2 regions of the Bacillus tuaregi genome follow, and region 2 is predicted to be linked to the other one. Evidence: a T-box and tRNA genes for the amino acid it is inferred to sense, from the RefSeq annotation. Region 2 holds a T-box; the other holds one or more tRNA genes.
The links. The T-box of region 2 lies ahead of ileS (isoleucine--tRNA ligase). A T-box ahead of a tRNA ligase gene usually reads a tRNA of that ligase, here a tRNA-Ile.
Positions count from the first base shown of each region.

Region 1: it encodes a tRNA-Ile, which carries the amino acid that the T-box ahead of ileS (isoleucine--tRNA ligase) is inferred to sense. The anticodon was not compared.

Region 1 is NZ_LT629731.1:898,078-909,886, forward strand. Features, by position in the region: rRNA gene rrf (5S ribosomal RNA) at 420-536, shown strand; tRNA gene BQ5321_RS06560 (tRNA-Val) at 545-620, shown strand; tRNA gene BQ5321_RS06565 (tRNA-Thr) at 700-775, shown strand; tRNA gene BQ5321_RS06570 (tRNA-Lys) at 801-876, shown strand; tRNA gene BQ5321_RS06575 (tRNA-Leu) at 911-992, shown strand; tRNA gene BQ5321_RS06580 (tRNA-Gly) at 998-1,072, shown strand; tRNA gene BQ5321_RS06585 (tRNA-Leu) at 1,079-1,164, shown strand; tRNA gene BQ5321_RS06590 (tRNA-Arg) at 1,207-1,280, shown strand; tRNA gene BQ5321_RS06595 (tRNA-Pro) at 1,288-1,364, shown strand; tRNA gene BQ5321_RS06600 (tRNA-Ala) at 1,385-1,457, shown strand; tRNA gene BQ5321_RS06605 (tRNA-Met) at 1,509-1,585, shown strand; tRNA gene BQ5321_RS06610 (tRNA-Ile) at 1,601-1,677, shown strand; tRNA gene BQ5321_RS06615 (tRNA-Ser) at 1,691-1,783, shown strand; tRNA gene BQ5321_RS06620 (tRNA-Met) at 1,963-2,036, shown strand; tRNA gene BQ5321_RS06625 (tRNA-Asp) at 2,068-2,144, shown strand; tRNA gene BQ5321_RS06630 (tRNA-Phe) at 2,159-2,231, shown strand; tRNA gene BQ5321_RS06635 (tRNA-His) at 2,240-2,315, shown strand; tRNA gene BQ5321_RS06640 (tRNA-Gly) at 2,326-2,399, shown strand; tRNA gene BQ5321_RS06645 (tRNA-Ile) at 2,409-2,482, shown strand; tRNA gene BQ5321_RS06650 (tRNA-Asn) at 2,521-2,595, shown strand; tRNA gene BQ5321_RS06655 (tRNA-Ser) at 2,598-2,688, shown strand; tRNA gene BQ5321_RS06660 (tRNA-Glu) at 2,692-2,763, shown strand; gene BQ5321_RS06665 (hypothetical protein) at 2,827-3,012, opposite strand; gene glgB (1,4-alpha-glucan branching protein GlgB) at 3,256-5,196, shown strand; gene BQ5321_RS06675 (glucose-1-phosphate adenylyltransferase) at 5,144-6,283, shown strand; gene BQ5321_RS06680 (GlgC family sugar phosphate nucleotidyltransferase) at 6,341-7,366, shown strand; gene glgA (glycogen synthase GlgA) at 7,363-8,814, shown strand; gene BQ5321_RS06690 (glycogen/starch/alpha-glucan phosphorylase) at 8,801-11,206, shown strand; gene BQ5321_RS06695 (1,4-dihydroxy-2-naphthoate polyprenyltransferase) at 11,271-11,809, opposite strand, start outside.
Region 2 is NZ_LT629731.1:2,826,548-2,838,356, forward strand. Features, by position in the region: gene BQ5321_RS15835 (aspartate carbamoyltransferase catalytic subunit) at 1-457, opposite strand, end outside; gene BQ5321_RS15840 (solute carrier family 23 protein) at 711-1,997, opposite strand; gene pyrR (bifunctional pyr operon transcriptional regulator/uracil phosphoribosyltransferase PyrR) at 2,134-2,676, opposite strand; gene BQ5321_RS15850 (RluA family pseudouridine synthase) at 2,917-3,825, opposite strand; gene lspA (signal peptidase II) at 3,797-4,288, opposite strand; gene BQ5321_RS15860 (TraR/DksA family transcriptional regulator) at 4,410-4,688, opposite strand; gene ileS (isoleucine--tRNA ligase) at 5,085-7,856, opposite strand; T-box leader at 7,947-8,219, opposite strand; gene BQ5321_RS15870 (DivIVA domain-containing protein) at 8,262-8,777, opposite strand; gene BQ5321_RS15875 (YlmH family RNA-binding protein) at 8,858-9,631, opposite strand; gene BQ5321_RS15880 (YggT family protein) at 9,702-9,965, opposite strand; gene BQ5321_RS15885 (cell division protein SepF) at 9,972-10,415, opposite strand; gene BQ5321_RS15890 (YggS family pyridoxal phosphate-dependent enzyme) at 10,429-11,103, opposite strand; gene pgeF (peptidoglycan editing factor PgeF) at 11,107-11,809, opposite strand, start outside.

The sequences.
Region 1 (11,809 bases), 1.9 Mb from region 2:
CATTATGACTTCTATGTTTAACTTCATTCAGCAAATGCTTTTTGTACTTAAAGCTTGCGACAGGTACAGAAGTCCTCCACTTCTACATGTGGGGATGAATGCAAAATAGTACTTTGATTCAGTGGGGGTTCAAACCCTGGCTGAATGAAGTTAAACCTCCGGCGGATGTCACGGATTTTTTTAAAGGTAGTTTATCGAGCAAGCTCGATAAAAATCCGGACGCAAATTCGACGGGCGAATTTGATTGCTTTCCAAAATGCATCATGAAAGAACTATTGAAATCAGAAGCAATACATGCTATATTACTTCCTATCTTATAGAAAGCTAATGTAAAGTAAGTTGTCTTGTGCGAGAATAATTTTTATGAAACCTCTTGCAAAATTTATAAAAAACATTATAATAATAAATGTCTTAAAGAGTTTGGTGACAATAGCGAGAAGGTCACACCCGTTCCCATCCCGAACACGGAAGTTAAGCTTCTCAGCGCCGATGGTAGTTGGGACAAGTGTCCCTGTGAGAGTAGGACGTCGCCAAGCATGTGAATGGAGGATTAGCTCAGCTGGGAGAGCATCTGCCTTACAAGCAGAGGGTCGGCGGTTCGAGCCCGTCATCCTCCACCATTTTTAGTAGCTAGTTATTAGTTGGTTAGGTAGAGTAATTCCCTAACAACTAAAAACTAACAACTAGTAACTAGAATTAGCCGGCCTAGCTCAATTGGTAGAGCAACTGACTTGTAATCAGTAGGTTGGGGGTTCAAGTCCTCTGGCCGGCACCATTTATGATTATAAAAACATTATTTTGAGCCATTAGCTCAGTCGGTAGAGCATCTGACTTTTAATCAGAGGGTCGAAGGTTCGAGTCCTTCATGGCTCACCAAAGTTTTTTGCATAAGCAAAATAACTTTCCATATGCGGGTGTGGCGGAATTGGCAGACGCACTAGACTTAGGATCTAGCGCCGCAAGGCGTGGGGGTTCGACTCCCTTCACCCGCATTAACGCGGAAGTAGTTCAGTGGTAGAACACCACCTTGCCAAGGTGGGGGTCGCGGGTTCGAATCCCGTCTTCCGCTCCAAATTTTGCCGGGGTGGCGGAACTGGCAGACGCACAGGACTTAAAATCCTGCGGTAGGTGACTACCGTACCGGTTCGATTCCGGTCCTCGGCACTTTGCTTTTTATCATAGTAAAGCAAATGGATAGAAGTATATGCGCCCGTAGCTCAATTGGATAGAGCGTCTGACTACGGATCAGAAGGTTATGGGTTCGACTCCTTTCGGGCGCGCTTATTACGGGAAGTAGCTCAGCTTGGTAGAGCACTTGGTTTGGGACCAAGGGGTCGCAGGTTCGAATCCTGTCTTCCCGACCATTAAATAGATGGATTATTTTGGGGCCTTAGCTCAGCTGGGAGAGCGCCTGCTTTGCACGCAGGAGGTCAGCGGTTCGATCCCGCTAGGCTCCATCAAAGTATTTTGCTAAAGCAAAATAACTTGTCATCTTCATATAGTATTGTGGCGGTGTAGCTCAGCTGGCTAGAGCATTCGGTTCATACCCGAAAGGTCGTAGGTTCGATCCCTATCGCCGCTACCACTTATTTTATTTTTTGGACCTTTAGCTCAGCTGGTTAGAGCAGACGGCTCATAACCGTCCGGTCGTAGGTTCGAGTCCTACAAGGTCCACCATATACTTTTTTGTGGAGGAATACCCAAGTCCGGCTGAAGGGATCGGTCTTGAAAACCGACAGGCGGGTTAAACCGCGCGGGGGTTCGAATCCCTCTTCCTCCGCCATAAAAAAGTATGAATATCTTAATTTCTATTATCGCGGGGTGGAGCAACGAAGCGTTCCTTCATCGAATTAGTTGCGAGTTGTACCGATTGAGCTGCTGCTTGAGTAAGCTTCCTGAGATCGGGACAGTTATGACGCATACTATGTGTCGCATAAGGTACATCTTAATATTTTTTATTGTCGCGGGGTGGAGCAGTCTGGTAGCTCGTCGGGCTCATAACCCGAAGGTCGCAGGTTCAAATCCTGTCCCCGCAATTGTATTTCTAAGGAAACTTGGAAATACGCTGGTCCGGTAGTTCAGTTGGTTAGAATGCCTGCCTGTCACGCAGGAGGTCGCGGGTTCGAGTCCCGTCCGGACCGCCATTTATCTTAAATAAGGCTCAGTAGCTCAGTCGGTAGAGCAATGGACTGAAAATCCATGTGTCGGCGGTTCGATTCCGTCCTGAGCCATCATAATGGCGGCTGTGGCGAAGTGGTTAACGCATCGGATTGTGGTTCCGACATTCGTGGGTTCGATTCCCATCAGCCGCCCCATAGTCATTTCGCGGGTGTAGTTTAGTGGTAAAACCACAGCCTTCCAAGCTGTTGTCGAGGGTTCGATTCCCTTCACCCGCTCCATAAATTAATGGGCCTATAGCTCAGCTGGTTAGAGCGCACGCCTGATAAGCGTGAGGTCGATGGTTCGAGTCCATTTAGGCCCACTAGAGTTTTTTGCGAAAGCAAAATAACTTTCCTTTATTCCGCAGTAGCTCAGTGGTAGAGCTATCGGCTGTTAACCGATCGGTCGTAGGTTCGAATCCTACCTGCGGAGCCAATGGAGAAGTACTCAAGTGGCTGAAGAGGCGCCCCTGCTAAGGGTGTAGGTCGGGTAACCGGCGCGAGGGTTCAAATCCCTCCTTCTCCGCCATCTGGCCCCTTGGTCAAGCGGTTAAGACACCGCCCTTTCACGGCGGTAACACGGGTTCGAATCCCGTAGGGGTCATACTAAAAAAGCTGTTGACATTATAGGTCAACAGCTTTTTTAGTATCGTAAATACTTTAATAATCAATCAGTTAAATGATCTTTGTCTTTTCTTTTCCCTCCAGGGTTGTTTAAGTCTAAATCTGAAAAAAAGCCAGGCGATGGACCGCGAAACATGTCAAAAGCTAAAATTTTGTTATCTGGAGCTTCAAAAAATGGCACTTTCTCTTCCTTATTTTTCAACAAAAATTCTTCCTCTGAATGACTCATTGTAAACCACCTCTCTTGAAATTATTATTTAAAACATCAGCCTATTTTTATTATTCCAACTTCTATAAAAAATATGTCAAAACTGGAATATTTATGGTATATTATAGAAAATTTTTGAAAAATTTTTAATTTGTTGTCGAAAAAGATAAAAAAATTTTTCAAGGACTTTTTCTCTTTTAGCAGAATATATAACTAAATATGGGTATATGCTGTAATTTACTTTTAGTATAGGTGGGGAGAAATTTGATTAGCACTTCATTATATCCATCAGATTATCAAGTGCATCTTTTTCATGAAGGGACCTTATATGAATGTCATAAACTCTTTGGCTCACATATTATTGAGGTTGATCGTGAAATATGGACAAAGTTTTCTGTGTGGGCACCAAATGCAAAAGAAGTAAGACTTGTTGGAGATTTTAATAATTGGAATGGAAAAGGCTATTCGTTACATAAAATAAATAAACAAGGTATATGGACGATAAGTTTAAAAGAAAACTTGGAAGGCAGCTTATATAAATATGAGATTGTAACAAATTCCGGAGAGTCTATTCTCAAAGCAGACCCTTATGCTTTTTATTCGGAGGTTAGACCTAATACTGCTTCAATTGTCTATTCGCTCGATGGCTTCAAATGGGAAGATAGCCGATGGCTCAATTATAAAAGCAAACGGAATATATTAGCGGATCCGATCTCGATTTATGAAGTTCATCTTGGTTCCTGGAAGAAAAAAGAGGATGGCAGTTTATTATCTTATCGGGAATTGGCTACGGAGCTGATTCCATATGTATTAGAATTAGGTTTTACACATATCGAACTGCTGCCCATTGTTGAACATCCACTTGATATGTCATGGGGCTATCAAGGAACAGGTTATTTTTCAGCAACAAGCAGGTATGGCACTCCTCACGAGTTCATGTATTTTATCAATGAATGTCATAAAAATGGCTTAGGGGTCATTCTTGATTGGGTACCTGGACATTTTTGTAAGGATGCACATGGGTTGTACAGATTTGATGGCAGTTTTTTATACGATTATCCTAATGTAAACGATCGTGAAAATCCTGTTTGGGGAACAGCGAATTTTAATTTAGGAAGTAATGAAATTCATAGCTTTCTGATTTCCAACGCCCTATTTTGGATTCAATATTTTCATATCGATGGTTTTCGTTTGGATGCTGTGTCTAACTTGATTTATTGGCCAAATCAACATGGTAAGGTAAAAAACAATGACGGAATAAGCTTTTTAAAAAAACTAAATACCGTTATCTTTCAATATGATCCAACTGCACTCATGATTGCAGAAGATTCAACAGATTGGCCAAATGTGACAGCGCCTGTACACTATGACGGTTTGGGCTTTAATTATAAGTGGAATATGGGTTGGATGAATGATGTTCTTTCTTACATGGAAACTCCATCAAATTCAAGATGGAAAGTACATGAGAAAATGACTTTCTCCTTACTGTATGCCTTCAATGAAAATTTTGTTCTTCCTTTTTCTCATGATGAAGTTGTTCATGGGAAGAAATCCCTCCTTGATAAAATGCCGGGAGATTACTGGCAAAAATTCGCCCAATTAAGGCTATTACTAGGTTATATGATTGGTCATCCAGGGAAAAAATTATTATTTATGGGATTTGAATTAGGTCATTTTTCCGAATGGAAAGATAAGGAACAGTTAGATTGGCATCTCTTAGATTATGATATGCATCGGAAAATCAATGAATATGTTAAAGAATTACTCAAATTGTATAAACGCTCAAAACCATTATATGAATTGGATCATTTGCAGGCTGGGTTTGAATGGATTGATGTGAATAATCGGGAGCAAGCTATTTTTTCTTTCATTAGAAAAAGTAACAAGGAAAATGATTTGCTCATATTTGTATGCAATTTCACTCCTGTCGTCTATCACGATTATCGAATGGGTGTCCCTCAGAAGGGCTCCTATCGGGAAATTTTGAATAGTGATCATGAAAGCTTTGGTGGTTCTGGCGTTATCAATAAAAAAGTCCTTCAAGCAACAGAAGAGTCTTTTCATGGAAAACAATATTCAATTAAGCTGTCAATCCCGCCATTTGGGGTTAGTGTATTGAGATTAGTAAAACATCGGAAGGAGAGAAAGGGCGATGACAAAGAAAAAGTGCATAGCCATGCTATTGGCAGGAGGAAAAGGAAGTAGATTAAACGCCTTAACGAAGGATATTGCTAAACCTGCTGTTCCGTTTGGAGGAAAATATAGAATTATTGATTTTGCACTAAGTAATTGTACCAATTCAGGCATTTCAACTGTTGGTGTTTTAACTCAGTATCAGCCCTTAGTCCTAAACTCTTATATCGGAATCGGAAGCACCTGGGATTTGGATAGAATGGATGGGGGAGTCACCGTTTTGCCCCCCTACAGCGCTTCTTCAGAGGTGAAATGGTACACAGGGACTGCCAGTGCAGTATACCAAAACTTAAATTATATAGAACAGCATGATCCGGAGCATGTATTAATTTTATCAGGTGATCACATCTATAAAATGAATTACGAGGAAATGCTGGATTACCATATGAAAAAAAAGGCAGATGGTACTATTTCGGTGATTGAAGTTCCTTGGGATGAAGCGAGTCGATTTGGAATCATGAATACGGACGAAAATCTTGCGGTTACAGAATTTGCAGAAAAACCCGACGAGCCGCAAAGTAACTTGGCTTCGATGGGCATCTACATTTTTAAATGGGAAATTCTTAAAGAATATCTTTATCTGGATGCGAAAAATACAGAATCTTCCCATGACTTTGGCAAGGATATCATCCCAAAGCTACTTGAAGATCAAAAGAAACTGTTCGCTTATCCATTTAAAGGATATTGGAAGGATGTTGGGACGGTTAAGAGCCTTTGGGAAGCTAATATGGACCTATTAGATGAACAATGTGACCTTGATTTATTTGATTATGATTGGCGTATTTACTCCGTAAATCCGAATCAAAAGCCACAATATATATCCCCTGAAGCTGAGGTTAGTGAATCCCTGTTAAATGAAGGCTGCTCCATTGAAGGAGTTGTAACTAAATCAGTCCTGTTTCAAGGTGTTACGGTAAAAAAGGGAGCGATGGTCAAGGAATCAGTTATTATGCCTGATGCTGTTATCGGAGAAAATGTATTTATTGAACGAGCCATTGTCCCTTCACATGTTCATATACCTGACAACACCGTAATAAAAGCAGGTTCAAATCGGGAGAAAATTATTTTAGTAACAGATGAGATCGTTGCAAGTAATTAAAAGGCTTATAGAAACGGGGGAGATATCATCTTTCAGCCAAAAAGGAGAGGAAACCTCATGAATAAAAAGTTATTAGGTGTTATAGATGCAACAACCTATTTTGATGATTTAAAGGACGTAACGACACATCGGTCATTAGCGGCCCTTCCTTTTGCCGGAAGATATCGTTTAATTGATTTTGTCCTATCCTCGATGGTTAATTCAGATATTCAAAGCGTAGCCATTTTCCCAAAGTATCAGTACCGTTCTTTAATGGATCATTTGAGCTCAGGGAAAAATTGGGGGTTAGACCGTAAAAGAGATGGCTTGTTCTTTTTCCCGTCACCTAATTTAGATAGTCCAAGTGCGGGGATTGGATCCTTTACACACTTTGCTGCCAATCTTGATTATTTATACAAAAGTACGCAGGAATATGCCATTATCGCTAATTGTTATACCATCTTTAATATGGATTTTCAGCCTGTACTTGATCGGCATATAGATATGGGCTGTGATATTACGGAAATATGTCAAAACGGGCAATCACTCGATATGTATCTAGTCAAAAAGAGGCTCCTTATTGAACTAATTGAAACGAGACATCAAACAGGATTCACGTGTATGAAGGATGTCGTAAATGGTGTAGTGCCATATTCTTTATGTACGTATGAGTATCCTGGATTAGCCTATAAAATTGATTCCATTGCGGCTTACTATCAAACATCGATGAAGATTCTTCATCCATATGTCTTAGAACAATTATTTACTTCATCACAGCCTATTCTTACAAAGGTAAAGGATGAACCGCCGACCCGTTATCAAAAAGGAGCCGTTATGAAAAATGCAATGATTGCTAACGGTTGTATGATTAATGGAAGAGTTGAAAATAGTATTATTTTCCGAGGAGTCAAAATTGGTAAAGGAACCATTATTAGAAACAGTATTATTATGCAAAAATGCCAAATAGGTGAAAATTGTGTAATAGATTCGGCTATCCTTGATAAAGATGTTAGGGTAGAATCAGGAACCGTTATGAACGGTGTTGACAAAAAACCGTTAGTTATTCGAAAAGGTACAGTACAGGGAGCGTTGATGAACTCGTGAAAGTATTATTTGCTGTAAGTGAATGTGTTCCATTTATCAAATCGGGGGGACTTGCTGATGTAGCAGGTTCCTTGCCGAAGGAGCTTCAAAATTCCGGTGACGATGTGCGCATCATCATGCCAAAATATGGAACGATTCCAGATTCTTATAAACAAGAAATGAAGAAAAAAGCTGAGTTTAATGTCAGGGTTGGTTGGCGGAATCAGTATTGTGGAATTGAAGAATATGTGTATCAAAACATGACCTTTTATTTTATTGATAATGAACAATATTTTAAACGAGATCGTCTTTATGGATATGATGATGATGGTGAAAGATTCGCCTATTTTAATCAAGCTGTATTGGAAAGTCTCCCGCAGCTTTCCTATTATCCAGATATCATTCATTGTCATGACTGGCATACTGGAATGATACCTTTCCTTTTAAAAAGAAAATACCAGAATCTTGAGGAATTCTCACAGATTAAAACGGTATTCACAATTCATAATTTGCAATTCCAAGGAATTATGCCGAGGGAAGCACTAAAAGACCTGTTTGATTTAGATGACAGGTATTTTCATATAGATGAGCTCGAGTTCTATGGGAATATAAACTTTATGAAAGGCGCTCTTATCGCAGCCGATAAAATCACAACGGTAAGTCCGACCTATATGAATGAAATACAAAATGATTATTATGGCGAAAAACTAAATGGTGTTTTAGCGGCAAGAAGAGCTGATTTAAGTGGAATTCTCAATGGAATTGATGAGGAAGTTTATCATCCAGTGCATGACAAAAATATCATTCATCCTCTTCGTTCATCAGTGGTGCCATATAAACAAGCAAATAAGGTACATATACAGCAGCGATTTGCTCTGCCGGTGAAAGAGATTCCCCTGATTACGATGATAACAAGGTTAACAAAGCAAAAAGGATTAGAGCTAGTGAGAGCAGTCTTTCATGACATGATGCTGGAAGATATCCAAATGATTGTTCTAGGGACGGGTGACCCGGAGTTTGAACAATTTCTCCGAGAAATGGAATATCAGTATGGAGATAAATTTAAGGCATATATTGGCTTTGATGAAGAATTGGCGCACCAGCTTTATGCAGGTGCAGATATATTCCTGATGCCATCAAAGTTTGAGCCGTGCGGACTTGGACAATTGATCGCAATGAAATACGGAACAGTGCCTGTAGTCAGGGAAACAGGTGGATTAAACGATACAGTCCAGTCTTTTAATGAATTTACCTGGGAGGGAAATGGCTTTAGCTTCACAAACTTTAACGCCCATGACATGTTAAACACGCTAAGGAGAGCGATTCATTTTTATTATGAGAAGGCTGTATGGACTCATCTGGTCGAAACGGCAATGGAAATGAATTATAGCTGGTCACAATCTGCTTCAAAGTATCTAGAGCTATATGAGAATCTTGTCTCGAGGAGTGAAATGTATGTTCACAAATAAAGAGGAGTTCAAAAGACATTTCCTGCAGAGACTGGAAATGATGTGTGGAAAAAGTTTTTCCGAGAGTACAAAAGACGATCAATTTGATACATTGGGTCATATGATCCGTGAATATGTCAGCAAGGACTGGATCCAAACAAATGAACGCTATCGCTCATCAGAAGAGAGACAGGTATATTATCTTAGCATCGAGTTTTTACTTGGCAGGCTCCTTCGCCATAATCTACTGAATCTTGGAATTGAAAGACTTGTCGAGGAAGGATTGCAGGAATTAGGCATTGACCTAAATCAAATTGAAGAAGTGGAATCAGATGCAGGATTAGGAAATGGGGGACTTGGGAGGTTAGCTGCCTGTTTCCTTGATTCCCTTGCCTCGTTAAATTTACCTGGCCACGGCTATGGGATCCGATATAAGCATGGTTTATTCGAGCAAAAAATTATTGAGGGATATCAAGTAGAGCTACCTGAACTTTGGCTCAGGCATGGACAAGTTTGGGAGGTTCGTAAAGCCGATTTAGCGATTGAAATTCCATTTTGGGGACATGTGAAGGTAGTCGAGGATAACGGACGTCTTGCCTTTCAACATAAGGATGCGGTAACCATTACAGCTGTTCCCTATGATATTCCAGTTGTTGGCTATGATAATCAGACAGTCAATACACTGAGGCTTTGGAGTGCAGAGCCTTCTCCGTTTCCATTTCATAAGGATATTTTAAAATATAAGCGGGATACAGAGAGTGTTTCTGAATTTTTATACCCTGATGATACACATGATGAAGGAAAAATCCTCCGTTTAAAGCAGCAATATTTTCTTGTTAGTGCCAGTATTAATTCTATTATCAAAGACTATTTAAAAAAGCATGACCGTCTAGAGGATTTTCACCGTCATGTGTGTATTCATATTAATGATACTCATCCAGTCTTAGCCATCCCGGAACTGATGAGAATTCTGATGGATATGGGCGGACTAGGCTGGGATGAGGCATGGAACATTACGACGCAAACTATTTCCTATACGAACCATACAACGCTGTCAGAGGCATTGGAAACCTGGCCAATTCGAATATTCCAGCCATTATTACCGAGAATTTACATGATTGTAAACGAAATAAATGAACGCTTCTGTCAGAAATTATGGCAGCTGTATCCCGGTGATTGGAAACGGATTGAACGTATGGCAATCATTGCGCATGATCAGGTGAAAATGGCTCACCTTGCTTTAGTCGGCAGCTATAGTGTAAACGGAGTAGCGGCTCTTCATACAGAAATATTAAAGAAACGGGAAATGAATGATTTTTATCAAATTTTTCCTGAGAAATTTAATAATAAAACAAATGGCATAACACATAGAAGATGGCTGTTAAAATCAAACCCAATGCTGGCAGAATTAATTACGGAAGCGATCGGCACTTCTTGGGTGAAGCAGCCTGAGGAGCTCAGTAGGCTACTTGAATATAGGAATGATTCTGTTTTTCTTACACAATTAGATCATATAAAGAAGCAGAATAAACAAAAGCTGGCAAAGCGGATTCAAGCTCAGTCAGGGATTCTAATTGATCCTTCAACGATTTTCGATGTTCAGGTAAAAAGAATGCATGCCTATAAACGGCAGCTTTTAAATATCCTTCATATCATGCATATCTATAATAGTTTAAAAGAAGATCCGCAGTACTTATTCCAGCCTCGTACCTTTATTTTTGGTGCGAAAGCGTCACCTGGTTATTATTATGCAAAAAAAATTATTAAATTAATCAACACCGTAGCAGAAAAAGTCAATCATGATGATGAGGTGAATGATCGATTAAAGGTAATCTTCTTGGAAAATTATCGTGTATCATTGGCGGAGGATATTTTTCCCGCAGCAGATATCAGTGAACAAATTTCTACCGCTAGTAAAGAAGCGTCCGGAACCGGTAATATGAAATTCATGATGAATGGTGCCTTGACAGTCGGCACCTTAGATGGAGCAAATGTTGAAATTAAGGATAGAGTCGGAGAGGAAAATATCTTTATCTTTGGTTTGAAGGCTGATGAAGTATTGAACTACCAGGGTTACCGGTCGGTTGACTTTTTTCATTATGATAAAAGAATCCGTAAAGTAGTCGATCAGCTGACAAACGGCTTTTTTACTAATGTTGATGATGAATTTGAGGCAATCTATGATTCCTTGCTCATGCAAAATGACCAATACTTTGTACTTCGTGATTTTGATTCCTATGTGAATGTTCAAAGGGAAGTCAGCCGAACGTATGCGAATCGAGAAAAATGGTTAACCATGAGTTTAATTAATATTGCTCAATCTGGATATTTTTCAAGTGACCGTACAATCAAAGAATATGTAGATGAGATTTGGAAAATGGACCAGGCAGGTTATAAGAATCTCGTGAATTAAAGGATATTCCGCTTTCGAACTTGAAAAGTCAAAAAGCTTCTGCATCATGCAGAAGCTTTTCTTACTAAATGAAGGTTCCAAGGAAAATACCAATTGATAATAGTAGTCCGAAAAAAGTATTGGTCTGTGAGGTAGCCTTCATAGCGGGCATCATTTGGATAGGTGCCGTGTTATGAATAAATCCTTTAACCGCTGTTACCGCTTTCGGTATACTTAAAATCACAAGCAGTATCCAAGGGGAAACAATTCCAAACCCCATTAGCATAAATACCCAGACATAGGAAATAATAAACATAGACGCAAGAAAGACTATGGCATTTTTTTTGCCAAGTAAAATGGCTAGTGTTTTTCGCCCGTTTTCCTTATCACCTTCTAAATCACGAATATTGTTAGCTAAGTTAATGGCACCAACTAAAATCATAATCGGTGAAGCGGTTAAGATGCTTTCGATTGAGACAAAACCAGTTTGAATAAAGAATGAAATTAACACAATTACCATACCCATTAAAAATCCAGAAGCAAGCTCACCAAAAGGTGTGTAGGCTATAGGTACAGGACCGCCTGTATAAAGATAACCAGCTAGCATACAGCCTAGGCCGATTA
Region 2 (11,809 bases):
TAATTGCTACCTTTAATCCACCAAAATGCCTAAACTCCTGTTGGATGGTTAGTAAATCCAATAAGGATTGAGTTGGATGATGTCCACATCCATCGCCTGCATTTATGACCGGTATTCCAACACGACCGACTAGTTCATTAAAATAGTGATCGATTTTATGACGAATGACTACCGCATTCACTCCAATTGATTCAAGTGTGCGAACCGTATCATACAATGTCTCACCCTTCAATACACTTGAGAAATCTGCATCAAATGGAATGACCTCTAATCCAAGCTTTCTTTCTGCCATTTCAAAGCTGGATTTTGTTCGTGTACTAGGCTCAAAAAACAAGTTGGCCACAAACTGCTGCTCTGCCGGCTTCCATTGTTCACCCTCTAAAAAGCTCCGCGCTTCATTTAAAATTTCACTTATCTCTTCTGTGGATAACGATGCAGTCGATAATAAATGGTTCATCTTCATAGCCTCCATTTTTTAGGACTTAGAGCTAGATTCATTCTTACTATCAATGAATCTAGTATTTTCACATGCTCATATCAGATGTTTTGGAATAAAAACTATGTTTAAGCTATTTCATATAGTCAGATAATTTACACCGGACCCATTTTCAAATATTTACACGGTACATGTATTTTCTATTAGAGGCGGCAGGCAAAACTCTGTGTAATCTCATTTTGTGCCGCCTTGTAAAAATTTGTATTGGTTGTGTTTAATGGGATTCAAACATATCTTCTTTTACATCCTCTCTACCAGGCAGAATGAGGTTAAGTATGACACCTATGATGGCAGCAAAGGCCATCCCTTGAAGCTGAAATTGGTCAGACACCTTTATTAATGCTCCCCCGATTCCAAGAACTAATATAACAGAGGAAATGGCAAGGTTTCGGTTACTGCCAAAATCAATTTTATTATCTACAAGCATTCTTAAGCCTGAAGAAGCAATGATGCCAAATAACAGAATTGAAACTCCACCCATGACAGCCTGCGGTATCGTATTAATCAGGGCAGAAACTTTCCCGATAAAACCGAACACTGTCGCAATCACCGCAGCCCCCGCAATCACGTACACACTGTATACCTTAGTTAAAGCTAAAACACCAATATTTTCCCCATATGTGGTTTTGGGAGGTCCCCCGATCAAGGCGGAAATAATCGTGGCAGTACCATCTCCAAGAATCGATCGGTGTAAGCCAGGCTCCTTAATATAGTCACGACCTACTACTTTACTTAACACCAGTTGATGTCCGATATGTTCTGAAATGGTCACAACGGCAATCGGCACCATCAGGAGAATAATATCTAGGGTTACCTTAACGTCGTAATGAACAAATGGAACAATAAATGGAGGCCATTCAAACCATTTCGCTTCCATTACTGGGCTAAAATCGACAATACCGATTAGAAGTGAATAAATATAACCGACAATTATTCCAGCAAGAATGGAAACCATCCCCAAAAAGCCTTTAAAAAAGATAGAAAAGAAAATGGTTGCAGCCAATGTAATAAGGCCAACCGAAAAGTATAGTAAATCATACTCTCCCGTTACCGGTTCGTTCATGGCCATTCCAACCGCAGTACCTGCTAAAGATAAGCCAATTACCATAATAACTGGACCCACAACAATTGGTGGCAGGAGCTTCATAATCCAACGGTACCCCGCTTTTTTAATAATCAGGGCAACAAGACCATAAACAAGTCCGACAATGAAACTGCCAATCATCGCTGCACCAACTCCTCCTCCGCTGGCATTTGCTGCAATAATTGGTGCAATAAAGGCAAAGGAAGATCCTAGGTAGGCTGGAACCTGCCATTTCGTTATCACAAGAAAGGCAAGTGTTCCGAGGCCACTTGATATTAGGGCGATTGCCGGGCTTAAATCAACTAAAACTGGTACTAATACAGTGGCTCCAAACATGGCAAACAAGTGCTGCAAACTTAAAGTCACCCAATGTAGTGGTGATGGAATATCTTTTATATCCAATACGGGTTTATTCATAGCTGTTCCTCCATCTGATTAACTTACGTAAAAACCCTCTTGCTTAATACACAAAGAGGGTAGATAAGGGCAGACTAAAGACAGGTCTTTATTCCATCCCTTTGTCAGCCTCTCAGTGCTGCTTTTAAAAGGGGTATTATTTTTCATATATACTTACTTGATCTAATTGATCAACCTCGTTTAGCTCCACAACAATTTTTTCTGAGCTAGAAGTCGGAATATTTTTTCCAACATAATCAGCTCTTATTGGTAATTCACGATGTCCTCTATCCACTAAGACCGCAAGTTGAATGGAACCTGGACGTCCAAAATCAACAATGGCATCCATTGCAGCACGGACTGTTCGACCTGTATAAAGAACATCATCTACAAGTATAACGGTTTGATCCTGAATTTCTTTCTCAATGTGTAAGCCTTTCACAAGTGGTTCGCGGTCAACCGTTTTAGTTGTTAAATCATCCCGGTATAGAGTGATATCTACCTCACCAACAGGAATGTTCCTGCCTTCAATTTGATTAATTCTTTCAGCGAGACGGTTGGCGATAAAAATCCCTCGTGTCCGAATCCCCACGAGTAGCAGGTTATCGATTCCTTTATTTTTCTCAATAATTTCATGCGCTATTCTTGTTAAAGCTCTGCGTATCGCCTGCTCATCGAGAACGATTGCTTTTTGCGTCATCTGTGACCCACCCTTTCATAAAAACGTCTAACTTGTTATTCTGGCTGTTTAATCAAACGACTATCCTATGAGAAGATAAAAACCCTCTTGCCGATCGGCAAGAGGGTAAACGAATGACATGCTGCGGGATTGGGCACAATGCACCCAATCACTTATCCGTTTCCTTCTCAGCCTCACAGGACCGATTTAAAGGACTTATTTAACTAAAATAAGTTTAATGCACGTGTAGAATTTTGTCAATTAATTTTTGCGTAGCTTTTCTAGCAGCACCTCGTATTCCCGTGGAAGCGGGGCTTCAAATTCTAGGTACTCTTCTGTTCGAGGGTGTGTAAAACCAAGTACTGCCGCATGTAATGCCTGCCCGTTAATATCCAATGTCTTACGTGGACCATACTTCGGGTCGCCTGCAAGCGGAAAACCTATATATTTCATATGTACCCGTATTTGATGAGTCCTACCGGTTTCAAGACGGCATTCAACAAAGGTGAAGTCTTGAAACCGTTCTTGAACTTGAAAATGTGTAACAGCATGCTTGCCGTTTTCAACCACCGTCATACTTTGACGATCCTTTTGGTCTCTGCCAATTGGAGCATCAATTGTACCATAATCATGACTGATATTTCCGTGTACTAATGCTTTATATTTTCTCGTCACTGTTTTTTCAACAAGTTGATTTACTAAGTGTTCATGTGCTTTGTCATTTTTCGCGACCATTAATAACCCAGAGGTATCCTTATCAATCCGATGTACAATTCCGGGACGCAGAACTCCATTAATACCCGATAAATCCTTACAATGAGCCATTAATCCATTCACAAGCGTTCCGGCAGTATGACCAGCGGCAGGATGCACAACCATCCCTTTTGGCTTATTTACCACAATAACATCACTGTCCTCGTAGTAAATATCGAGATTCATCTCTTCTGGAATAACATCGAGGATTTCTGGGTCTGGAATAGAAATCTCAATTTGATCCTCTACATTACATTTATAGTTCGTTTTTATTGGTTTATGATTAACTAATACCAATCCGTCTTTAATCCATTGCTGAACCTGTGTGCGTGACCAATCCGGCTCGAGACTGGTAATGACTTTATCAATTCGTTCCTGCTTTTCATGTTCAAGAACGGTGTGTTCCACTTTCTCCATTAGCTTTCTCCTTATCCTTTTTCTCTTCTAGCAGCATATATATGATTAAGATAGCTACTCCTATGACAAGTGCGGAATCTGCAACATTAAAAATCGGAAAATTATAGCCGAAAGGATACGTATGGATGAAGTCTACAACTTCTTGACGGAATACACGATCAATAAAGTTACCGATCGCCCCTCCCAGCATTAAAGCAAGCGAAAATTTAAAAAGTGGACTTTCCATTTCAGATTTTTTCAGATAATAAATAATTGCAATAATGACAACGACTGTAATCACATAGAAGAACCACATCTGTCCTTGTAATATTCCCCAAGCAGCGCCGCGGTTGCGATGAGAGGTTATGTACAAAAAGTTCTCTACAACGGTTATGCGTTCTCCTAATTCCATATTTTTTACAATAAGCCATTTTGTCCATTGATCAACAATAATGGCCAGTAAAGCTATTATGTAATAAAACACAAAGGTACCCTCCAGAAGATAAGATTTCTCCTTTGCATTTTAGCATAACAAAAAGTAAAACGACAGTAGGAGCTTTACTGATTTTGACTCCTACACATAATCTTTGCCATTTCTGAGAAACTTAATGCTTGCTTATAACATAATTAACCGTTTTGCAGTCTTCTATTGACTTCAATGTTGGAATGATCTGTAATAGCTCCAGTGGCATAAGCTCTCCCGAAACCTCACATGTTCCAAACGTACCTGTTTCGATTTTCTTTAAAGCTGTTTCAATATCTTTTAGTTCAGCTTCAATATAAGGCTTCGCTAGCGGAGAGCAGCATTCCTTATCCAACCGCTGAACTAATTCTTCTTTTGTTTTACGGAGATCTGAATAGATATGATTTGTGGTTAGATCCATGTCCTTCCCTCCGTTCTTGTTGTACCAATTATCATTTCCCGCTTGTACCAATAAACACGGGAAAACATTTGTCAAGGTGAACAACAATTAACGAAGGTGGAATATTTTATCTAATTAATCAAATTCGCCCGTCGAATTTGCGTCCGGATTTTTATCGAGTCGCTCGATAAACTACCTTTAAAAAATCCGTGACATCCGCCGGAGGCTTAACTTCATTCAGCCGGGGTTTGAACCCCGACTGAATCAAAGTACCATTTGCATTCATCCCTCACTTGTAGAGGTGGAGGACTTCTGCTGAATGAAGTTAAACGCTACCTCAGTTTATTTAAAATAGATTTTCAAATCGATTAACACAAAAAGGCAGATATATAAAATCTGCCTTTTTGCAACATATGATTACACTAAATGACTGTAATTCTTCTGCACAACATCTGCACAGCGTGGGCAAAGGGTTGGATGGTTTTCTCTCTCACCAACATTTGGTGTTACTGTCCAGCAGCGGTCACAGGTCTCACCTTCTGCTTTTGAAATGACGATTGCTCCGTGCTCAAGCTTTAAAGCTTCCTCTGGAGCTTTGTCATAGCCATCAACTACCTCAAAGCCGGATACAATAAAGAGCTGCTGTAAATTCTCTTGGATTGAATCTAAAAGATTCTTTGTATCGTCTCTTACATACAACGTTACTTTTGCTGTTAAGGATTTCCCTATCACTTTCTGATTACGTGCCTCTTCCAGTGCTTTTAACACATCATCACGAAGATTCATGAACTTAGACCATTTAGCCAATAATTGTTCTGCTCCCGCCAGTTCTTGTGCTTCAGGAATATCGGTTAATTGCACACTTACCTCTTCTACTTCTGGAATAAAATTCCATACCTCATCAGCTGTATGGGAGAGAATTGGTGCAACTAATTTGGTTAGAGATAGTAAGCTTTCATATAAGACGGTTTGAATGGCACGACGGTCATATTGATCACTTGCTTCGATATATAGGACATCCTTTGCAAAATCAAGATAGAAGGAACTCAAGTCAAGCGTACAGAAATTATTAACTGCATGATAAATACTTGCAAATTCATAATTTTCATAGCTGTTACGAACCTGTTTGATTAACTCATTTAATTTAACTAGCATGAATTGATCTACTTCACGTAGCTTTTCATACGGAATCGCATCCTTAGTCGGATTAAAATCATCAAGGTTTCCAAGTAAAAAGCGGAAAGTATTACGAATTTTACGGTATACCTCTGCCACTTGCTTTAATATTGCATCAGATACACGAACATCTGCTTGATAATCAACTGAAGCGACCCAAAGTCGAAGAATGTCTGCACCTAATTGATTCATCACCTTTGCAGGGATTACTACATTCCCAACCGATTTACTCATTTTTCTGCCCTCACCATCGAGTGCAAATCCATGACTTAATACACCTTTATATGGTGCTTTTCCTGTTACCGCTACACCGGTAGACAAGGATGAGTTAAACCAGCCGCGATATTGGTCAGAGCCTTCTAAGTAAAGGTCCGCTGGGCGCTGTAGGTCATCACGTTCTACTAACACTGCTTGGTGGGAAGAACCAGAATCGAACCAAACATCCATAATGTCTGTTTCCTTTGTAAAGGTACCGTTAGGACTACCCTCGTGCTTAAATCCTTCAGGCAGAAGATCCTTTGCTTCTCGTTCAAACCAAACATTTGATCCATACTCGCGGAATAGGTTTGATACATGTTCAATTGTCTCATCCGTAATAACAGGCTCACCATTTTCAGCATAAAACACTGGAATTGGCACACCCCATGCACGCTGACGAGAAATACACCAGTCACCACGGTCGCGAACCATGTTAAATAATCTTGTTTCCCCCCAGGCTGGAACCCATTTTGTTTCTTTAATCGCTTCAAGCAAATCATCACGGAAATCTTTAATAGATGCAAACCACTGTGCAGTTGCACGGTAGATAACCGGTTTTTTCGTTCTCCAATCATGCGGATAGGAGTGAGTGATAAAGGATAGCTTTAACAGGGCCCCGACTTCTTCAAGCTTTTCTGTTATGGGTTTATTCGCTTTATCATAAAATAATCCGGCAAAACCTTCTGCTTCCTCTGTCATAACCCCTTTATCATCAACTGGGCAGAGAACATCTAGACCATACTTCTGTCCAACATAAAAGTCATCTTCCCCATGTCCTGGCGCAGTATGAACACAGCCTGTTCCGGCATCAATCGTTACATGATCACCAAGCATGACAAGAGAATCACGGTCGTATATTGGGTGCTTTGCTACAATACGGTCAAGCTCACTTCCCTTAACGGATAGAACAGTGACCGGATTTTCCCAGCCGATTTCGCTTGTGACAACCTCAAGAAGATCCTTTGCAACAAGATATTTTTGTCCTTTTTCTTCTACAACAACATAAGTTAAATCAGGATGAACAGAAATACCAAGGTTAGCCGGTATTGTCCATGGTGTTGTTGTCCAGATAATGATTTTAACATCTGTATCCAATACATCTTTACCATCTTTTACTGGAAACCCAACGTAAATCGATGGTGATTTCTTATCTTGATATTCAATTTCAGCCTCTGCAAGAGCAGATTCACTTGAAGGGGACCAATAAACAGGTTTTTTACCTTTGTAAATATAACCTTTTTTGGCCATTTCACCGAATACTTTAATTTGCTGTGCCTCATAGGCAGGCTTCAAAGTAATATAAGGATTTTCCCAATCACCACGAACACCTAGACGCTTGAATTGATTACGTTGGTTTTCAATTTGCTCATAAGCATACTTTTCACAAAGCTTTCTAAATTCGGCAACGGACATTTCTTTCCGTTTTACCCCTTTGTTTGTCAATGCCTGTTCAATAGGAAGACCATGCGTATCCCAGCCAGGCACATAAGGGGCATTATAGCCACTCATGGATTTATATCGAACAATAAAATCCTTTAGAATTTTATTCAATGCGTGCCCCATATGAATGTCACCGTTGGCATATGGAGGTCCATCATGAAGTACGAACATAGGACGGTCCTTTGTTCTTTCCTGTACTAATTGATAAATATCCATTTCTTCCCATTTCTCTTGAATTTCAGGCTCTCTTTTAGGCAGATTGCCTCGCATAGGAAATTCAGTTTTTGGCATTAATAAAGTATCTTTGTAATCCATTTGACTTCCTCCATTACATTCATTAGCTATTTTCATAAGCTGTCTTTACATCACGATAAAAAGAAAAACAAAAAAGCCCTTCTCATCCCAAAAAGGGACGAGAAAGGCTTTATTTCCCGCGGTACCACCCTTGTAGATAGAAAAAATCTCTCTATCCGCTCAAAAGCATTCTTAACGCGAATGACACGCCTTAGCTTAATCCCATTAATCAAATTCGCCCGCCGGTGGCTTAACTTGAGTTATAGTTTCAGTAAGGAACTCAAGGGTGATCTTCCAGACTTAACGCTTATGCCGGGCTTCCACCATCCCCGGTTCGCTTGATAAGCTTTCGATAAGCTGTACTGTCCCTATCAACGTTTAAATGAATATTGTATTAGACATTATATGCTTTTTTCCAGTTACGCGTCAAGCTAAGGAATCTTCTTCCTGAGTTGATTTTAACTCTGTGGAATCAAGCTCATACTCGAGCAAATGATCCCAATCGTCATTATTTAATAAGTCAAGCTGTGCTTCAATCAGCATTTTAAATCGGGTCCGAAATACCTTTGATTGCTTTTTCAGTTCTTCAATTTCAAGCGCAATTTTTCTTGCCTTAGACAGGGATTCATTCACAATGCGGTCCGAATTTTTTTCTGCCTCTTTAATAATCAGCTTGGCTTCTTTTTGAGCATTACGTTTTACTTCCTCAGCAGCTTCCTGTGCAACAACAATTGATTTATTGAGCGTTTCTTCTAGCGAGTTAAAATGACCCATTCTGTCAGTCATTTCGTTTAATTTATCTTCCAGCTCTTTTTTTTCACGAAGAACAATTTCATAATCCTTAATTACCTGGTCAAGGAATTCATTTACTTCATCCTCATCATATCCCCGAAAACCCTTACTAAACTCCTTATTATGTATATCCAATGGCGTTAATGGCATACTGCCACCTCCCAAGTTTTTTCTCTCGTTTGCCCTTTTTATCTTTCGACAAATTCGACTTTATTCCTGCAAAAAAATAATTATTTTTGCCTTCCCACTGCTATACGCCATTTCTCCTTCTTCGTTTTCCCCTCAATTGAGAATAGCTTACCACGACCGTAGCCGCGAACAGATATCGTATCACCTTCACCACACTCAAATGAAGGATTATCTATGCTTGTCCAATTTACTTTTACAAGTCCTGAGCCTATTAAGCTTTGAGACTTTTGTCTGGACAGTTGAAAAATAGCTGCAATCACTGCATCAAGCCTTAACGATGAAACAGTTACAGCATTTTCAACCCACAAATCCTGAGGAAGGATACCCTCAGACAAGACTTGTGTAGATAACTGTACATTTGCCCTTCCCACTGTTTGTAATTGAAGGCGGACATATTCTGCGACCTCTTCAGCACAATAGAATTGCAGGCGGTCCCCAACGATGACAATATCTCCAAATTTTTCCCGTTTTAACCCAAGTGACATCAGACTCCCTAGTAAATCCCGATGAGCGATGCTAATAAATTTCCTTGGATATTCCACTTCATATAATGAAATTTTATAATCACTGTCTTCTGCTTGATAATAGTCTGGAAATAGCAGGGCTCTTTTTCGCTCTGTATGGTCAGAACCACCAAAAAAACCCCACTTGACATCCATATGCTGACCTACAATTTTCTTCACAATTTGCTGCTGGCGCGGATCAAGAAAGTCCGTTAATTTAGGAGCGTATGCTTGCTCCACATACGACTTCCAATTGACCACCTGATTAATAAATTCTCGTTCCTCCGGTCGGAAATGCTGATAGATTGACATGAAATTCACCTAATATTAATGCAATTTTTAAAAAAGGGACCGCGCCCCTTTATATACCACTCTTATCCCTTTACGCAAACCATCTTGCGAGCTGTCCTAAGCCTGCTGTAGCAAAGTTCAATACCATAAAGGCAACAATCGGTGAAATATCAATCATCCCGATAGATGGAATAAAACGACGAAACGGCTCTAAATATGGCTCACATATACGGCCTAAAAACTGACCTATACTAGATGAGCGAGCATTTGGAAACCATGACATTAAAATATAAATAATTAATGCCCAGGAATAGTAATAAATCAATGTTGACACTATGCTAATAATAAATCCCATTTGCTTTTACCACCTCGAATGTTCAAATTCTTTTTCTTGAAGAAATTCAGATATACTGCCGGAAACTTCAACATTATCTGGTGTACAAATAAAAATATCCATGCCGATTTTTTGTATATCTCCGCCTATTGCATAGACAGTTCCACTTAGAAAGTCGACAATTCTTCTTGCCTGGTCATGATCAATGCGCTGTAGATTGACAACAACAGCTTTCCTGTTTTTCAGGTGATCTGCAACGTCCTGTGCTTCTGCATATACTCGAGGTTCAACCAATACCACTTTAGAGGATTTTTGTACGCTTTGTAAGCTAACAACATTTTGCTTAGGCGGAGTTGAGAATGTTTTTTGCTTTTTTTCTGGTTCATATTCTTCTTCATATTGATCCTCTTCGTTATCAGCATATTCATCATCTAAAAAGAAAAAGGTTTTAAATTTAGATTTAATGCTCATCTCTTCGAACCTCCTATTCCTCTCCGACTAAGGCTGTTCCAATGCGAACCATTGTTGCACCTTCTTCAATGGCTACTCTATAATCATTTGACATCCCCATCGATAATTCAGTACAAGGTGCATATTCAAGCTTCAACTGTTTGATGTTTAATTGAATACTTTTCAGCTTTTTAAAGCATTCACGCAAAAATGCTTGATCATCCGTATAAGGTGCCATCGTCATTAACCCGACTACCTCAATATTCGGATATTGTTTTATTTCATCGATAAACGGCCTAACCTCTTCTGGTGCTACCCCGTGTTTGGTTTCCTCACCAGATACATTCACTTGCACTAAGCATTTAATCCTTCGATTTGCCCGTTTATCGATTTCTTTAGCAAGTGATAGTCGATCAAGTGAATGTATATAGTCGACTTTATCGATAATATTTTTAACTTTCCGCGTTTGTAGGGATCCGATAAAATGCCAAGTAGGCTTGTCCTGTAAAGCATCCCATTTAGCCGTTAAGCCTTCCTCGCGATTTTCACCTAAATCAACAACCCCCGAATCCAAAGCTTCCTTCGCCCGTTCAATCGATACGTATTTGGTTACGGCAATGATTCTAATCTCTTCGGGATTTCGGTTAGACTGTACACACGCTTTCGCTATCGTGTCTTTGATTGTCTGTAAATTATCTGCCACTTTCATTTCTTACAGAATTGCCTCCTTCCAGCCGATAAAACTCATCATTCGTCCGGTTTTTCCTTGGTCTCTACGATGTGAATAAAATTGTTCCTTTTGACAGCTGGTACAAAGTTTCGTTATGAGAATATTTTTCTTGGGCAGCCCTGCCTTTAAAAGAATCTCTTTATTACATTCCTTTAAGTCTAGTTTATATTGATTACCACTGATTAAATTATATGGTTTTATCTCGACATCTTCTAGTCTATTTTCCACTAATTTAATAACACGATCATCAACTATATAACAATTTTCGCATATAGAGGGCCCAATTGCCACAAAAATGTCATTTAAATTCAAACCTTCAGATCGAAATACAGAAATCATTTCCTCGGCAATTCCATTAACAGTCCCTTTCCAGCCTGCATGAGCAATACCGACTGCTCCTGAATCAGGGTGAATGAAGTAAAGAGGCACACAGTCAGCAAAGCATAAGGTTAGCAGAATTCCCGGTGTATAGGTGAAAAATCCATCCGTTTGCTTAAACGCATCGTCATATGAAGCTGCCCCCTTCCCTTTGTTAGCTTCGGTGACTTTTTTAATGTTTATGTCATGGGTTTGCTCTCCACCGACCCATGTATTTAAAGGGTAATCTAGTTTATTCGCTAATAGGAGCCGGTTCTCATATACAGCCTGTTCAGAATCATTCACATGAAAACCGACATTTAAACTA